One region of the Lactiplantibacillus sp. C232 genome, then DNA from elsewhere that is predicted to be linked to it. Evidence: predicted binding sites of a transcription regulator. Region 1 holds the regulator's gene; the other holds the start of a gene.
What was found. The regulator CtsR, encoded in region 1, represses protease genes until heat stress. The targets are predictions, from matches to a motif close to TTGGTCAAAAAAGGTCAAANA.
Positions count from the first base shown of each region.

Region 2: a site for CtsR is predicted at 6,218-6,238, ahead of MZO41_RS09535 (ATP-dependent Clp protease ATP-binding subunit). Genes of this name have one in related genera too.

Region 1 covers NZ_JAMSKZ010000013.1:84,532-92,568, forward strand. The annotation lists gene MZO41_RS12375 (M15 family metallopeptidase) at 1-65, shown strand, start outside; gene MZO41_RS12380 (deoxynucleoside kinase) at 461-1,096, shown strand; gene serS (serine--tRNA ligase) at 1,379-2,656, shown strand; tRNA gene MZO41_RS12390 (tRNA-Leu) at 3,073-3,154, shown strand; tRNA gene MZO41_RS12395 (tRNA-Thr) at 3,158-3,230, shown strand; tRNA gene MZO41_RS12400 (tRNA-Gly) at 3,255-3,326, shown strand; tRNA gene MZO41_RS12405 (tRNA-Leu) at 3,335-3,420, shown strand; tRNA gene MZO41_RS12410 (tRNA-Arg) at 3,431-3,504, shown strand; tRNA gene MZO41_RS12415 (tRNA-Pro) at 3,512-3,585, shown strand; tRNA gene MZO41_RS12420 (tRNA-Pro) at 3,636-3,709, shown strand; gene MZO41_RS12425 (CtsR family transcriptional regulator) at 4,200-4,667, shown strand; gene MZO41_RS12430 (ATP-dependent Clp protease ATP-binding subunit) at 4,686-7,190, shown strand; gene MZO41_RS12435 (TetR/AcrR family transcriptional regulator) at 7,369-7,971, shown strand.
Region 2 covers NZ_JAMSKZ010000008.1:148,980-157,016, reverse strand. The annotation lists gene MZO41_RS09565 (lysylphosphatidylglycerol synthase transmembrane domain-containing protein) at 1-666, opposite strand, end outside; gene MZO41_RS09560 (glycosyltransferase family 4 protein) at 670-1,692, opposite strand; gene MZO41_RS09555 (glycosyltransferase family 4 protein) at 1,768-2,946, opposite strand; gene ptsP (phosphoenolpyruvate--protein phosphotransferase) at 3,485-5,215, opposite strand; gene MZO41_RS09545 (phosphocarrier protein HPr) at 5,215-5,481, opposite strand; gene ykzS (protein YkzS) at 5,631-5,828, opposite strand; gene MZO41_RS09535 (ATP-dependent Clp protease ATP-binding subunit) at 6,311-8,037, shown strand, end outside.

The DNA.
Region 1 (8,037 bases):
AGCACAATTTGACTCTCGAACAGTACGTCAGCTTGCTGCAAGCTCGAGAAAAGGCGGCCAAGTAATAAGCTAGCCGTATTATTGATGACCGCCCCCAATTAATACTATATTATGGCGTACGTTAGGAATTAGCTAGCGTGCGCTTTTAAATTGTCTTCGGTTTAGCAATGTGGGTTCGTCTCAACTGAGTATTATTTGGTCACGACACGTTGTCGCTTGATTATGCTGGTCAGAGGCCGCACTCAAAGCTGAAGTGCCACCAGCGCCGGCTTGGGTAACCCAGTGTGTGTTAGTGAGTTGCTTGGATCGCTGACTAGTGCGTCGCAGTTGTGGCTGGTGCGAAGTTTTTTACTGAATTGACTCACCAGATATTGCATTTTAAGACGTGGGTGCGTACAATATGTAGTGTTGCTTTTAGAGATAATCAAAATTTTGACGTGATTAAAAGGAGAGACGCCCCATGCTTGTAATGTCAGGAACAATCGGTGCCGGCAAGACGAGTTTAACGCAGTTAGTGGCTAACCACTTTGGTTCTAAAGCGTTTTACGAGTCAGTTGATGATAATCCCATTTTGCCGTTATTTTATAAGGATCCTAAGAAGTACGCCTTCTTATTACAAATCTATTTTTTAAATAAACGGTTAGACAGTATTAAATCAGCTTTTGCTAACGATCTGGACGTCTTAGACCGGTCGATTTTTGAAGATTCATTATTATTTCATTTGAATGGTGATCTTGGCCGGGCGACGAATACCGAAGTTGACATTTATGATTCATTATTAGATAACATGATGCAGGAATTGCCAGAAGCGTCTCATCAAAAGAGTCCTGATTTACTTATTCATATCAATATTTCTTTTGATACGATGCTCAAACGAATCCAAAAGCGGGGCCGTTCTTACGAACAAATTGATCAAGATCCTGATTTATATAAATATTATCAGACTTTGAATGAACGCTATGACGACTGGTACGCTAATTATGATCATAGCCCGAAGATGCAGATCGACGGGGATCAGCTGGACTTTGTCGCCGATGCGGATGCGCGTAAGGAAGTCATTCGGTTGATCGACGAAAAAGTGGCTAGTTTAGGCTAGTTGCCTTTTTAGAATCAATGTTTTATAGTAGACAGTGAATATTAAACACGGCGCGTTTTTAAGTAGACGTTCAGAGAACCGGTGGGTGGTGTGAATCGGTAGTCGAAACTCCGGCGCGACAATGTGGGCAGGTAATACTGCACGGCACGGCCGTTATCCGTTTAAGGGTGGGATTAATCATGATCCTGAACTTGGGTGGTACCGCGAATCGCAGTCTCTTCGTCCCAATTGGGAGGAGAGACTGTTTTTATTTACGATTAAAAGTGAAAAGGAGACGTCGTTATGTTAGATGTTAAAATGATTCGTCAAAATCCAGATTTTGTAAAAGAACAGCTTGGTCATCGGGGCGTTGCTGCGAGTGACATCGATGATTTATTGGCCGCTGATGAAAAGCGTCGTGAATTGATCGCCAAGAGCGAACAATTGAAGTCGACGCGTAACCAAGTTTCAGGCGAAATTTCACAGAAGAAGCGGAACAAGGAAGACGCTAGTGCCGAAATTGCAGAAATGCAAAAAGTTAGCGCCGATGTGAAGACGTTGGATGAAGAACGGCGGACAGTCGATGCCCAAGTTCAGGATATGGCTGCACATTTACCAAACATGCCCCATCCCGACGTACCAGTTAGCTTGAAAGAAGAAGATGCCGTTGAATTACGTCGAATCGGGACACCACGGCATTTTGACTTTACGCCGAAAGCACATTGGGATATCGGTGAAGATTTAGGCATCTTAGACTTTGAGCGCGGTGCTAAGGTTTCTGGTAGTCGTTTCTTATACTACGTGGGCGATGGTGCTAAACTGGAACGCGCCGTTTACAACTTTTTCTTAGACCAGCACGAAGCTGAAGGGTATACGGAAGTTTTGCCGCCATACATGGTCACTGATGAATCTATGTACGGTACCGGCCAATTTCCTAAGTTCAAGGAAGACGCTTTCCGGATTACGACGCAAGATTTGACGTTGATTCCAACGGCCGAGGTGCCATTAGTCAACTATTATCGTGATGAAGTTATTCCAGCTGAAAAATTACCAGTTTACTTTACGGCCTTATCACCAGCCTTCCGTGAAGAAGCTGGTAGTGCTGGTCGTGATACGAAAGGCTTGATTCGCTTACACCAATTCAATAAGGTTGAAATGGTTAAGTTCACGAAACCAGAAGATTCATGGGATGAATTAGAGAAGTTGACCAACAATGCCGAATCATTGCTAAAGAAACTTGGGTTACCATATCACGTTATTACGTTAACGACTGGTGACATGAGCTTCACAGCTGCCATGACACATGACTTGGAAGTTTGGTTCCCAGAACAAGACAAGTACCGGGAAATCTCGAGTTGTTCAAATTGTACTGATTTCCAAGCTCGGCGGGCGCACATTCAATATCGCGATGACGATGGCAAATTGCAATTCGTTCATACTTTGAACGGGAGTGGCTTAGCTGTCGGTCGGACCGTTGCAGCTATTTTGGAAAACTATCAAAATGAAGATGGGACGGTTACGATTCCAGATGTATTAGTTCCATATATGCACGGTAAGACGAAGATTGAAAAACAAGGTTAATTGAGATGAAGTTAGCGAACTCGCAGTGATGCGAGTTCGCTTTTTTTGCATAATTAATGAGTATTAAAGGGAACTGTCGATTTTAAAATGTGAGTGGAAATAACGGCCGAGTTGACTAAATAATTGCGGGACGGGCAGAATGTCGGGACAACATTTCAGGCGCAAAAGGGCGAAAAAGCTGGGTTTACTGAAATTTATTCACCTTTTTTTGAAAATAGGGTTTGCTATTTTCGGCTACCGTGCTATAATATTTCTTGTCGGAAAAATATAACTTGTTTATCCAGTAAAAAGTATATTTATCCATTTATTTGAAAAAAGTTGTTGACAAGTATTCAACATGATGATAAAGTTAAATAGTTGTCAAGGCATACCAGTAAGAACTGTTTGAACCGGCAACAAGGCATGATTAACATCATGCGGGTGTGGCGGAACTGGCAGACGCGCTAGATTTAGGTTCTAGTGTCTTACGACGTGGGGGTTCGAGTCCCTTCACCCGCACATGCCGACTTAGCTCAGTTGGCAGAGCATCTCACTAGTAATGAGGAGGTCGGAGGTTCGAATCCTCTAGTCGGCATTTACAATTTAATAGCTTTATTATGCGGAAGTAGTTCAGTGGTAGAACATCACCTTGCCATGGTGGGGGTCGCGGGTTCGAATCCCGTCTTCCGCTTTTAATTTGCCGGGGTGGCGGAATTGGCAGACGCACAGGACTTAAAATCCTGCGGTTAGTGATAACCGTACCGGTTCGATCCCGGTCCTCGGCATTTTAAATAAGCACCCATAGCGCAATTGGATAGAGTGTCTGACTACGAATCAGAAGGTTGTAGGTTCGACTCCTACTGGGTGCATTAGTATCGGGAAATAGCTCAGCTTGGTAGAGCACCTGGTTTGGGACCAGGGGGTCGCAGGTTCGAATCCTGTTTTCCCGATCGTTTAACACAGTCTTAGTTAAGTGCTAAGGCTTTTTATTTAATTTTCTCGGGAAGTAGCTCAGCTTGGTAGAGCACTACGTTCGGGACGTAGGGGTCGCAGGTTCAAATCCTGTTTTCCCGATTACGGTTAAACCAACTAATCCAGTCATTTGGCTGGATTTTTTTTATGGCCTTTTTTGTAAGCAGGGGTGTTTCAACGGTCAGGGGACACTTTTGCGACGTTACTCACTAAGTCAGCCATGTGAAGAATACGGTGGTTGTGACTCATAATCCCGACAAGGCAACAGCCACTGTTAGTCATGAGCTCGGAGAAATTAGTCTCGGAACTGCTGTTCATCGTTGTGATACCAGTGCCCATCGCCTGCAATGAGGAGTGACTCAACTTGACATATTTTAAATAGGTAGTTCAATGAATATGGAGACCTAATAATTTAATCATTATGAGGTTCTAAACGGTTGAATCAATTGAAAGCAAACGTTTGGCGTGCTATGCTGTAACAACCGTTAAGCACATGCTAGTCCGCGGTTTGGGTGAAATTCTTTGCTTTTTTCCATTATCCTCGTATAATAATAGTCAATATTAGTCAAAGATAATGAAAAGGGTGAAGCACATGCAAAGTCAAAATATCTCGGATATTATTGAAAAGTATTTAAAAAGTATTTTGGCGGACTCGGAGCATGTTGAAATTCGACGGTCAGAAATTGCCGACCTTTTCAACGTGGTACCCTCACAGATTAATTATGTGATTAAGACCCGGTTTACGATCCAAAATGGTTACTTAGTTGAAAGTAAACGTGGCGGTGGTGGTTATATTCGCATTGAGAAGGTTAATTTGGTCGATGATGCTGATGTGTTGGACGCCCTCATACAGGTGATCGGCGATTCAATCACACAACGAGATGCTTATGCGGTCGTCCAAAGTTTATACGAGGACGACGTCTTAAATCGTCGAGAAGCGCAATTGATTTTAGTGGCGATTGACCACGAGACGTTAGGATTAACGGACCGGGACTTAGAAAACAGTCTGCGGGCCCGGATAATTATCGGAATCTTGAACCACTTGCGTTACGAAAGCTAAAGAAAGCGAGGAATCGCAATGGATAACTTATTTACACCTAGTGCCAAAAGTGTGCTGGTACTGGCACAGGAACAGGCCAAATATTTCAAGCATCAGGCAGTTGGTACGGAGCATTTGCTATTAGCATTGGCCATCGAAAAGAATGGAATTGCTAATAAGGTGCTACAACAATATGCCGTTAGTGAAGATGACATTCGTGAAGAAATCGAACGGTTCACTGGCTATGGGACGTTGAGCAATGTTGGCAAGGATACTTACTTGCCATATTCACCAAAGGCCAAAGAAATTTTGTCCGTTGCCGGTGATGAAGCAAAACGGCTCGGTGCCAACAAGATTGGAACGGAACATTTGTTGTTAGCGATGCTCTCTGATGAAAGTATCCTTTCCTCGCGAATTTTAATGAATTTAAACTTAGATCTAGGTCAGACGCGTAAAGTCGTTCTTCGCAAGCTAGGTGTCAGTGACGCCATGAGTAAGCGCAAGGGTAACGCGGCTAATCGCGGTGGCAAGAAGACTGAAGGAACGCCAACCTTGGATTCTCTGGCGCGCGATTTGACCCAATTAGCTAGTGAACAAGAAATGGACCCGGTAGTAGGTCGTTCCAAGGAAGTCAAACGGGTCATTCAGATCCTGTCACGGCGGACGAAGAATAATCCGGTCTTGATTGGTGAACCTGGGGTTGGGAAGACTGCAATCGCCGAAGGTCTAGCCCAAAAGATTGTGGCCGGTGATGTGCCAACTGATATGGCAGATAAGCGCTTGATGATGCTCGATATGGGGTCACTAGTCGCTGGGACAAAGTATCGTGGTGAATTCGAAGACCGCCTGAAAAAAGTGATTGATGAAATTTACAACGATGGCCATGTGATCTTATTTATCGATGAATTGCATACCTTGATTGGTGCCGGTGGTGCTGAAGGGGCTATTGATGCCTCTAATATTCTGAAACCCGCACTTGCACGAGGGGAACTCCAAACGATTGGGGCAACCACTTTAAATGAGTATCAAAAGTACATTGAATCTGACGCTGCGTTGGAACGGCGTTTTGCAACGGTCATGGTCAATGAACCGACCGAAGACGAAGCCGTTGAAATCTTAGATGGACTACGGCCACGCTATGAAGAACATCATCGGGTTACGATTACGGATGAAGCTGTTGATCAAGCAGTCAAGCTATCCAGCCGGTATATCAGTGATCGTTTCTTGCCTGATAAGGCCATTGACTTGATGGATGAGGCGGCAGCTAAAGTCCGCATCGATCAGATGGATCAACCAACGAAGCTATCCAAGAACCAGGACAAGTTAGCGCAACTGCGTGAGGATAAGGAAACAGCGATCGAAGCACAAGATTTTGAACAGGCCGCTGATATTCGTAAGCAGGAGATGCAACTGAAGCAACGCCTAGATCGAATCGAAGCTGACCAAGACGCCGAAGTGACTGAGGGGGCAACACCACACTATGATTTACAAGTCACAGGTGAGGATATTGCTCAGGTCGTTGCCGAATGGACCGGGGTTCCGTTAACGCAATTGCAAAAATCTGAAAGTGAACGCTTAGTTAACTTGGAAAAGATTTTGCATGAACGGGTTGTTGGACAGCCAGAAGCCGTATCCGCAGTGGCTCGTGCTATTCGCCGTGCGCGCAGCGGGTTGAAAGATCCGAGTCGGCCAATTGGTTCCTTTATGTTCTTAGGACCAACTGGGGTTGGTAAGACGGAGCTAGCAAAAGCCTTGGCAGCAGCGATGTTCGGGTCTGAAGATAATATGATTCGGATCGACATGTCTGAATACATGGAACGCTATTCGACTAGTCGTTTGATTGGCTCGGCACCTGGTTACGTTGGTTATGACGAGGGCGGTCAGCTGACAGAGAAGGTTCGCCAGAAACCATACTCGGTCGTGCTATTTGATGAAGTTGAAAAAGCTCATCCGGACGTCTTTAACATTTTGTTACAAGTTTTGGATGACGGCTACTTGACGGATTCTAAGGGTCGGAAGGTAGACTTCAGAAATACGATTCTGATTATGACGTCGAACCTTGGGGCAACCACACTTCGTGATGAAAAATCAGTTGGTTTTGGTGCAACTGATAAGGCCAATGACTACAATGCGGTTGCTGCGACGATTCGAGCAACGTTAAAACAGACGTTCCGCCCAGAATTCTTAAACCGGATCGACGAAACAATCGTCTTCCATTCATTGAATAAGGAAGAATTACACGAAATCGTTAAGTTGATGTCACAAGAAATTGTTGATCGAGTGGCCCAACAAGGTATCAAGATCAAAATCACTCCGGCTGCCATTGACGTGGTTGCGAAGGCTGGCTTTGACCCTGAGTACGGAGCACGACCAATTCGACGGGCATTACAGACTGAAATCGAAGATCGGTTGAGTGAAGAATTATTGACCGGCGCGATCAAGGTCGATGACCAAGTTACGATTGGTGCTAGCAAGGGTACCATTACAATTAATATTAAAAACCAGCCTAAGGCAGATGGTCGTTCGACCGTTTCCTCAAAGTAGGCGCGATTAAATTAAAGATGACGCTTGAAGTGGTAGTCCACTTCAGGCGTCATCTTTTAGGTTCAATCGGTATTAAGATGCTACCCACTGAAGTGAACTGTAGGATCTGAGGCTGGTGGTTCGGTGCTGATTGGTGTAAATTATAATAGGAAATAAAGTCAAGAAAGAAGATGATAACATGGCGACACGAGCCGAACAGATGGCGAAGACGCACCAGGCGATTTTAGACACAGCCCGGGAACTGTTTTTAAGAAATGGGTATGATGCGACAAGTACGCGCGACATTGCGAATGCGATTGGCATTACGCAGCCCGCGCTTTATCACCATTTTAAAGATAAAGAGGTCATCTTTCTGGCTGTCATTACGACGGTCGGTGCGGAAATCAAGGCTGGCATTGAAGCGATTCAAGTCCGTGCGGATTGGTCTCCGTTGGATCAATTAACAGAAGTCTCGCTATTACTAACGCATAAGCATCCGGCTGATGTCTTCACGTTAATTCATTCCAGTTTCAAAGCATTAACGCATGAACATATTCGCGAGTTGGGCGGCATATTTGTTACTGATTATGTGAAGCCGATTCAAACCGTTTTTGAGCAACCTGACATGCAACTACATGTGGGGGTCACACCACAGATGGCGACGAATTTCTATATCACCAGCTTGAGTCCACTGTTTAATAGTTTTCATCAAATCGGTGATCCTCATGCTGACGAGCGGACCCACGTTCAAACTCTTTTAAAGATGATCTTATACGGGGTTGCGAGTGAACCAGAAAACTAATGGCGGCAGAGAAGTCTACTAGTTGACAACTAACGTTATTCGATGTATATTATAACTTGTCTGTAA
Region 2 (8,037 bases), on a different contig from region 1:
CATTCGAACGCTTTCTTCGTAGAACGAATCGATTTTTTCACTAATATTGTTTTCAAACTTGGCAAATCGCTCAGCTTTCATAAACCAGCTGACCGGGATCAAGACGATCTTCACTGCTCGTTTTGTAAAGTTATACCAGTACATCACCAGCAACAGACCAACAATCACCGCAAAGTGAATCAGAAAACCTAACAAAACGTATAGTGACAGGTAACTTAACTTTTCAGCTAAGTAATGAAAACCAATTAACATGGCGAATAAGAAATTCAATACCACCATGGCCTGAAAAACAACAAACTTCATCAATGCAACTGAACTTGCCCGCCCAGCGTCAATCCCTGATTGTGCCATCACGAAGATTTGGGCAGGTTGGCCACCCGAAGAAAACGGGGTGATACCGTTGAATAGTTGCTCGGCTAAAGGAACGCGCAGGGCACTCTTAAAGCGATAGTTCCGATAACGGTGCCTGACAAACTTTTGCACCACCACGGCTTCCAGACCGAAGTATAGTCCGACACACCCTAACGCAACTAATAACCACCACCAATTCAAAGTGAGAATATCGTCCATTAGATTGCTTAGTTTGACATTGCGCAGTGAGTACCACGAAATGCCGACGCCTAACGCAACCATTACGAGTAATGACCAGATATTTTTTCTTGTCATTGACTACCCCTCTTTTGCCTGTTGCAAATAAAAATCATGCCAAACTTTGGCAAGGCGCTCTTCCGAATAATCCTGAGCAGCCAAAACCGCCTTGTCATGCAAGAATTGCAACCCGGCTGGATTATGGCGTAACTGGTCGATCTGTCGTTGCATATCATCAACATCACTGGCCGCTTGATAGTAGCCATCAATGATTGCCCGGTACAAATCTAAATCCCGGAGCAATACTGGTGTCCCACAACTGAAAGCTTCCAACACGGACATCGGAAATAACTCGTTATAAGAAGGCAGTAAGAAAAGATCCGCCATATTATAATAGTCCACCAATTTCTCACGAGGAACGATGCCTGGAAACGACAGATTAGCTGGCGGGTTATCCACCACCTGCTTCAACTCCTGATAACCATCCGTAATTCGGCCAAACGAGAACCCACCGGCCCATACAAACTGGATATCTGGATTCTGCTTTGCAAGCGTAATAAAATCAGGAACACCTTTCCGATCCTGAATCTGACCGGTCCCGATAATCATGAATTTATTTTGATCATAGCCGTATTGTTGGCGCAAGCGCAACTGTTTAGCCTTAGTCATTTCGTAAAATTCACGTTTGCTGACAAAATTCGGAATATACGTTACATCCGCTCTTTTGATATGGTATGCTTCCAATTTTGGAATGAAGGTCGGGTTCACCACCACAATGTGGTCCATCCGCTTATAAAATGAGATTAAATAACGATTGAAAATCATTTGGAATGGTCGTGGCAACTTCAAGCTACCCTCGAGCGTCTCTGGTAAGAAATGCACGTAACCGATTTTACGGCCTCGATTAGGCATAAACGTAGACAGGTAAAACATTGGATTAACCGTATGGTAATGTGAAACGGCGGAGCGCCCATATCGATTGACTTTAATATTAAATTCATCCTGCCAATGGGTCCGCAACAACCGCATCAATTCTAGATAGGCGCTGCCGACTCCCTGACCCTTGACGGAGTCAGCTTTTGAAAACATGGTAATGTCTAACATAATTCGTCCCCTTACGCGTCATACGTCGAATAAGCATCCCCGTTTTGGCGGTGCTCATTGACGATTTGACACACGTTAATTACTAATATTCGCCGATTTATCCGCTGATTCAGAATACGCCAGCTGTACGTCTTGATAGTAGTTGATCACTTGCTTGCCGAAATACTCTGCGGAAATTTGGTAAAGCTTCTTCTGCCGTGGCTTGGGATCGTTAAAAGTATTGGGATGTTGTAAATAACGCACAACATCCTTGATCAGATCGGTCTCACTTGTAAAGGTCGTCCCCAGTGACGGATCATCAAGTAATTGATCCGTGTACGGACTAGCAGCCACTACCGTTTTAAGGCCAGCAGCCATTGCTTCAATGTACGTCAGCCCCTGTGATTCTGAGTTCGAAGCCGAAACGAACAGGTCAGCCATCTGGTAATAGTTATAAACTTCATCATTATCAATTTCACCGGTAAATTGTACGTGCGCCGTTAAGCCGGCGTCTTGAACCTGATTTTCCAGTGTTTCACGTGCCGGACCATCACCTACAATCAGGAGTTGGGCATTCGGCACCTGTTCTAAGATCGCCGGTAGGGCTGCAATGACTTCGTGAATGTTTTTCTCGTAGGCCAAACGACTCAAGGAAAGTAATACTGGCGTATCAGACTGATAGCCGAGTCTTTGCCGATAATCCACCGTCGACTGCTGCTCGTACTGATTAATGTCGATTCCAGTCGGAATAATGCGAATTGGCGCTTTAACGCCGTAGCCCGTCAGTGTATTTGCAACCCGCTCACTCGGTGCTACAATCCCGTTCAGATGATAACAATACGCCCGTGTGGCCTCCTTAACGTGGTATGGCTTTAACAACTTACCATTCGCAATATAATGTAGATAATCCTCATACATCGTGTGGTACGTATGGATACATGGGACTTTTAATTGTTTGGCAACAAACTTACCAATCATCCCCATGGAGAATTCTGTCTGCGTATGAACAATATCCAGGCCAAGATCCTTAGCAACCTGGTAAGCCTTAAAAAGCCCGCGAACGGCGATGCGCCGATCCGTGAACGAAACAAATGGAATACTCGTAAACCGAAAAATATTGCGTTCATAAATATTCTTATCAACATGGGGATCCGTGGTCGTAAAGATATAGACTTGATGACCAGCCCGTTCGAGTTGATTGCGTAACACCTTGATTGACGTTGCGACCCCACTCACTTGTGGATAGTATGTGTCTGTAAATATCCCGATATTCACGTAGATTCTCCCCTTATTTCCATCAATTAACCGTGCTGCTAATCGATGTTGCTTAACCGCGCTTAGATCATTATTTCATGATCATCACGAATTCGACTTAATGCCTATATTATAAACATTATATTGGTTAAATATCCGAGTTGCAAATAATCTTAATATAAATTAAGAGTTCATGACAAAATCTATCTGACCAGCTACACCTATAGAAAATGAATTCGAAATGATGAATTGTAATCGCTAGGCATCACTCAACACCGCCATTACATCGTTTCCACTACACCAACTCTTCACCGTCAACAGCGAGTAGCAATGTGCCCTGTGTCCATCATTGACTAGCGCGGTCGCAACTATGGACAATTATCACAATGCCTAAATGTCCAGTCAATTCGCGTCATGTACTGTGCCAGCTCTCATCATACCGGTGCGGGTAGCCCACTCCCCCGTCGTGCTAAACCCGGGGCTAGTACAAACTGGTTAATGACCCGCATTTACCCACAAAAAAAGAGCAAATCCACAGATTTGCTCTTAGTTTGATTGTTTATTTACCGAAGACGTTCTTTTCAACTAATTCTTTGACTTCTTCGTTAGTAACACACTCGTTAAGTGCCTTATCAGCTAATTTAGCCATTTCCTTAGTATCAAGTTTCTTCATTAATGAACGTGTCTTAAGCACGGAAGTTGAACTCATTGAGAATTCATCCAAACCTAAGCCCATCAATAATGGCACCGCAATCTGATCCCCAGCAACTTCACCACACATACCCGTGAAGCGGCCGTTCGCGTGAGCAGCGTCAATAACATGCTTGATCAAACGCAACAACGATGGGTTGTATGGTTGATACAAGTATGACACTTGTTCGTTACCACGATCAGCAGCAAATGAGTATTGAATCAAGTCGTTAGTCCCAATACTAAAGAAGTCGACTTCCTTAGCAAACTGGTCAGCTAAAATAGCTGCCGCTGGGATTTCAATCATGATACCAAGCTTGATGTCGTCAGCAACAGGCGTACCAGCTGCAACCAACTTGGCTTTTTCTTCCTCAAAGATAGCTTTGGCTTTACGGAATTCGTCAAGCGTTGCAATCATTGGGAACATAATCCGTAATTGACCGTAATGTGACGCACGTAATAACGCACGTAACTGGGTCCGGAAGATGTCATCACGATCGAGGGAAATCCGAATAGCCCGATAACCCAAGAATGGGTTCATTTCATCAGGTAATGGCAAGTAAGGTAATTCCTTGTCACCACCGATATCCATGGTCCGAACAATAACGGGTTTGCCGTTCATCCCTTCGACAACCTTCTTGTAAGCTTCGAATTGGGTATCTTCGTCAGGTAATTCTGAACTGTTCATGTACAAGAATTCTGAACGGAATAATCCAATGGCTTCAGAGCCAGCATCCAAAACCCCATCCATATCGTCAGGTGTCCCGATGTTAGAAGCTAATTCAAAGTGCTTGCCGTCCTTAGAAACGGTGGCCTCGTTCTTCAACTTAGCCCATTCAGCCTTTTGCGCAACAAAGTCTTTAGCCTTTTGTTGGTAATCAGCAACTTCAGCATCCGTTGGGGCTACTAAAGCGTCACCGTTGATACCATCCAAGACGACCGTATCGCCTTCTTTGATATCAGTCGTGGCAGATTCAGATCCAACGACCGCTGGAATTTCAAGCGTCCGTGACATGATGGCTGAATGACTAGTCCGACCACCAATGTCAGTAATGAAGCCCTTAACATACTTACGATCAAGTTGAGCTGTATCACTAGGTGTTAAATCGTGGGCAACCACGATTACTTCGGAGTCAATTAAAGCTGGACTTGGTAAGGTTACCCCTAACAAGTGGCTTAAGACCCGCTTCGTTACGTCGCGAATATCACCGGCTCGTTCTTGCATATATGCATTATCCGTCATCGCTTCAAACATTGAAATGAAAGTATCAGTAACTTCCTTCAAAGCTTCTTCAGCATTGACTTTATCATCCTTGATCTTACCTTCAATTTGTCCGAGCATTTCTGGGTCAGACAAAATGGTGATATGAGCTTCAAAAACTTCTGCTTCTTCTTCACCCAAGTTTTCAACCGCTTTGTCTTTAATGACCTTTAGTTCAGCCTTGGAAGCATCGAAAGCGTCATGTAACCGTGCAACTTCAGCATCCGTATCGGAAACTGTTGTCTTTTCGAATGATAAATCTGGATCAACTAGCATATAGGCCTTAGCAATTGCAACACCATCACTGGCCGCAATTCCTTTTAGTACCTTTTCAGCCATTATTCAGATAATCCTTCTTTCTTCATCGTTTCAGTTAAAGCTGCGATAGCGTCGGCTTCGTCGGCACCTTCAGCAGAAATGGTAACGTCAGCGTCTTTACCAACACCGAGTGACATAACACCCATGATGGACTTTAAGTTAACGGACTTGTCTTGGTATTGCAACGTAATTTCTGAGTTGAACTTACTTGCTGATTGTACCAATAAAGTTGCGGGACGTGCGTGGATACCAGTGTCTGCGATAACGTGAAATTCTTTCTTTTCCATAACTATTCGATCTCCTTCAAGATAAATAAATTTAAAATTGGTTCCGAGTCAATTCGAGTTGCCGCCAACACGTATACTCAAGAGCCCTTAATAATGATGATAGCAATTATCCAATTAAAATACAAGCCCTTTCATTCAAGCTAGGCCTATTAATTGGTTGTCTTACCATCCTTCTCGAAATGGTAAACAATGCGGCCATCTAAGTCTGCCATACCAATGACTCGTTTACGATACTCATACTTCATATAGGCATCGTGAAAAGCCATAAATTCATCCGGCGTTACGGTAAAACTGTCGCGTTCGCCATGACGCAACGCTTCCATTAACTGGGTATAATCCGTTGCCAAACAATTACCGCCTCCTCAAAGTTAGGTTGACACATTACTGCATCATTATTTTGATATTTACGAACAAAGTTCTCCGCCGCTCACTGGCTGTTGACGGTCACCAATGAAAAACGATGCGCTGCAAACATCAAAACTGGTCAGGCTCGATACATGCAAAAAAACCGCTTTGTACTATAATATAGACAGACAGTTACATCATCACTTATCCTAACCAGATAATTAATATACAACGAATCCGGTTACATGACAAGCTATGAGTTGCGACTATCCAGACTATTCAGAAATAATTGAATCAATCAGCCATTGCGAATTATCCCGGCCGCACGTCCAGTTTTGACCCTGAGGCTTTTCACTTGCAACAGTCCGTAAATTCGCTATACTAATAGTCAAAGGTCAACAAAGGTCAAAGAGCCGATGAACCTTTAACTATGATCCTAATCGATTTAGTTATATTTCTGATGCGAAAGGTGTGTGACAGCATAATGCTTTGTGACAATTGCCATAAGAACGAAGCGACGATCCATTTATATACGAGCGTCAACGGTCAGCGGCGACAAATCAACCTTTGTCAAAATTGCTATCAACTGCTAAAGAATCAGGAACAGCAACCAAATAACGGAGTTGGAGGTGCTGATATGGCACAAGATCCATTCGGTTTTGGTGGTCTTGACGACATTTTCCGTGCAATGCAGGGTGGCGTTGATCCTAATAACGCTTACCGGCAACAACAGACCCCACCGACCCAGCCAGCTGGTCCTAATGGCGGCAATCGTCGTGGCAATAACAACGGCGGTGGCCTCCTTGGCCAATACGGCTTCAACTTAACAGCACAAGCTAAACAGGGCAAAATCGATCCAGTGATTGGTCGCGATACCGAAATTAATCGGGTTATCGAGATTTTGAATCGCCGGACCAAGAATAACCCCGTTTTAATTGGTGAAGCTGGGGTTGGTAAAACGGCGGTCGTGGAAGGACTAGCACAGAAAATCGTTTCTGGTCAAGTTCCACAAAAACTGTTAGATAAAGAAATTATTCGTTTGGACGTGGCTTCCCTTGTTCAAGGTACCGGTATTCGAGGTCAATTTGAACAACGAATGCAACAATTAATGAAGGAAGTTCAAAGCAATCCGAATATCATCCTCTTCATTGACGAAATCCATGAAATCATGGGTGCCGGTAATGCTGAAGGTGGTATGGATGCTGGGAACGTCCTGAAACCCGCCCTTGCCCGTGGTGATTTCCAATTAGTTGGGGCCACGACATTAAACGAATACCGCGACATCGAAAAGGATGCCGCCCTCGCCCGCCGGTTCCAACCGGTCACGGTCAACGAACCGAGCGTGGAAGAATCTATCAAGATTCTCGAAGGTATTCAGAAGAAGTACGAAGACTATCATCACGTTAAGTACGATCAAGATGCCATTGTGGCAGCCGTCAAGTTGTCAAATCGTTACATTCAAGATCGTTTCTTACCTGATAAGGCCATCGATTTACTCGATGAAGCTGGTTCACGTAAGAACTTGACGTTGAAGACGGTCGATCCAAAGACGATTCAAGAAAAGATCGACGAGGCAGAAAAGCAGAAACAGGACGCCTTGAAGAAGGAAGACTACGAAAAAGCCGCCTACTATCGCGATCAAGTTGCTAAGTTAGAAAAAGCTAAGCCCGATGAAAGTTCAGACCAGCCTAATAACGATACTGCCACTGTAACAGTCAAGGACATGGAACAAATTGTCGAAGAAAAGACAAGTATTCCAGTTGGTGACTTGCAGGCTAAGGAACAGGCTCAAATGAAGACCTTAGCACCCGACCTTAAGAGTACGGTTATTGGTCAAGACCAAGCGGTTGAAGCAGTTGCCCGGGCCATCCGGCGTAATCGAATCGGTCTGAACGGAACTGGCCGGCCAATTGGTTCCTTCATGTTTGTCGGCCCAACCGGGGTTGGTAAAACTGAATTGGCTAAACAACTTGCTAAGGAACTGTTTGGTTCTCAAGATGCCATGATTCGGTTTGACATGAGTGAATACATGGAACCACATTCAGTGGCTAAGTTGATCGGTTCACCGCCTGGCTATGTCGGCTACGAAGAAGCCGGTCAGTTAACTGAACAGGTTCGTCGTCATCCATATAGCCTAGTCTTACTAGACGAAGTTGAAAAGGCTCATCCGGATGTCATGCACATGTTCTTGCAAATCCTCGATGATGGCCG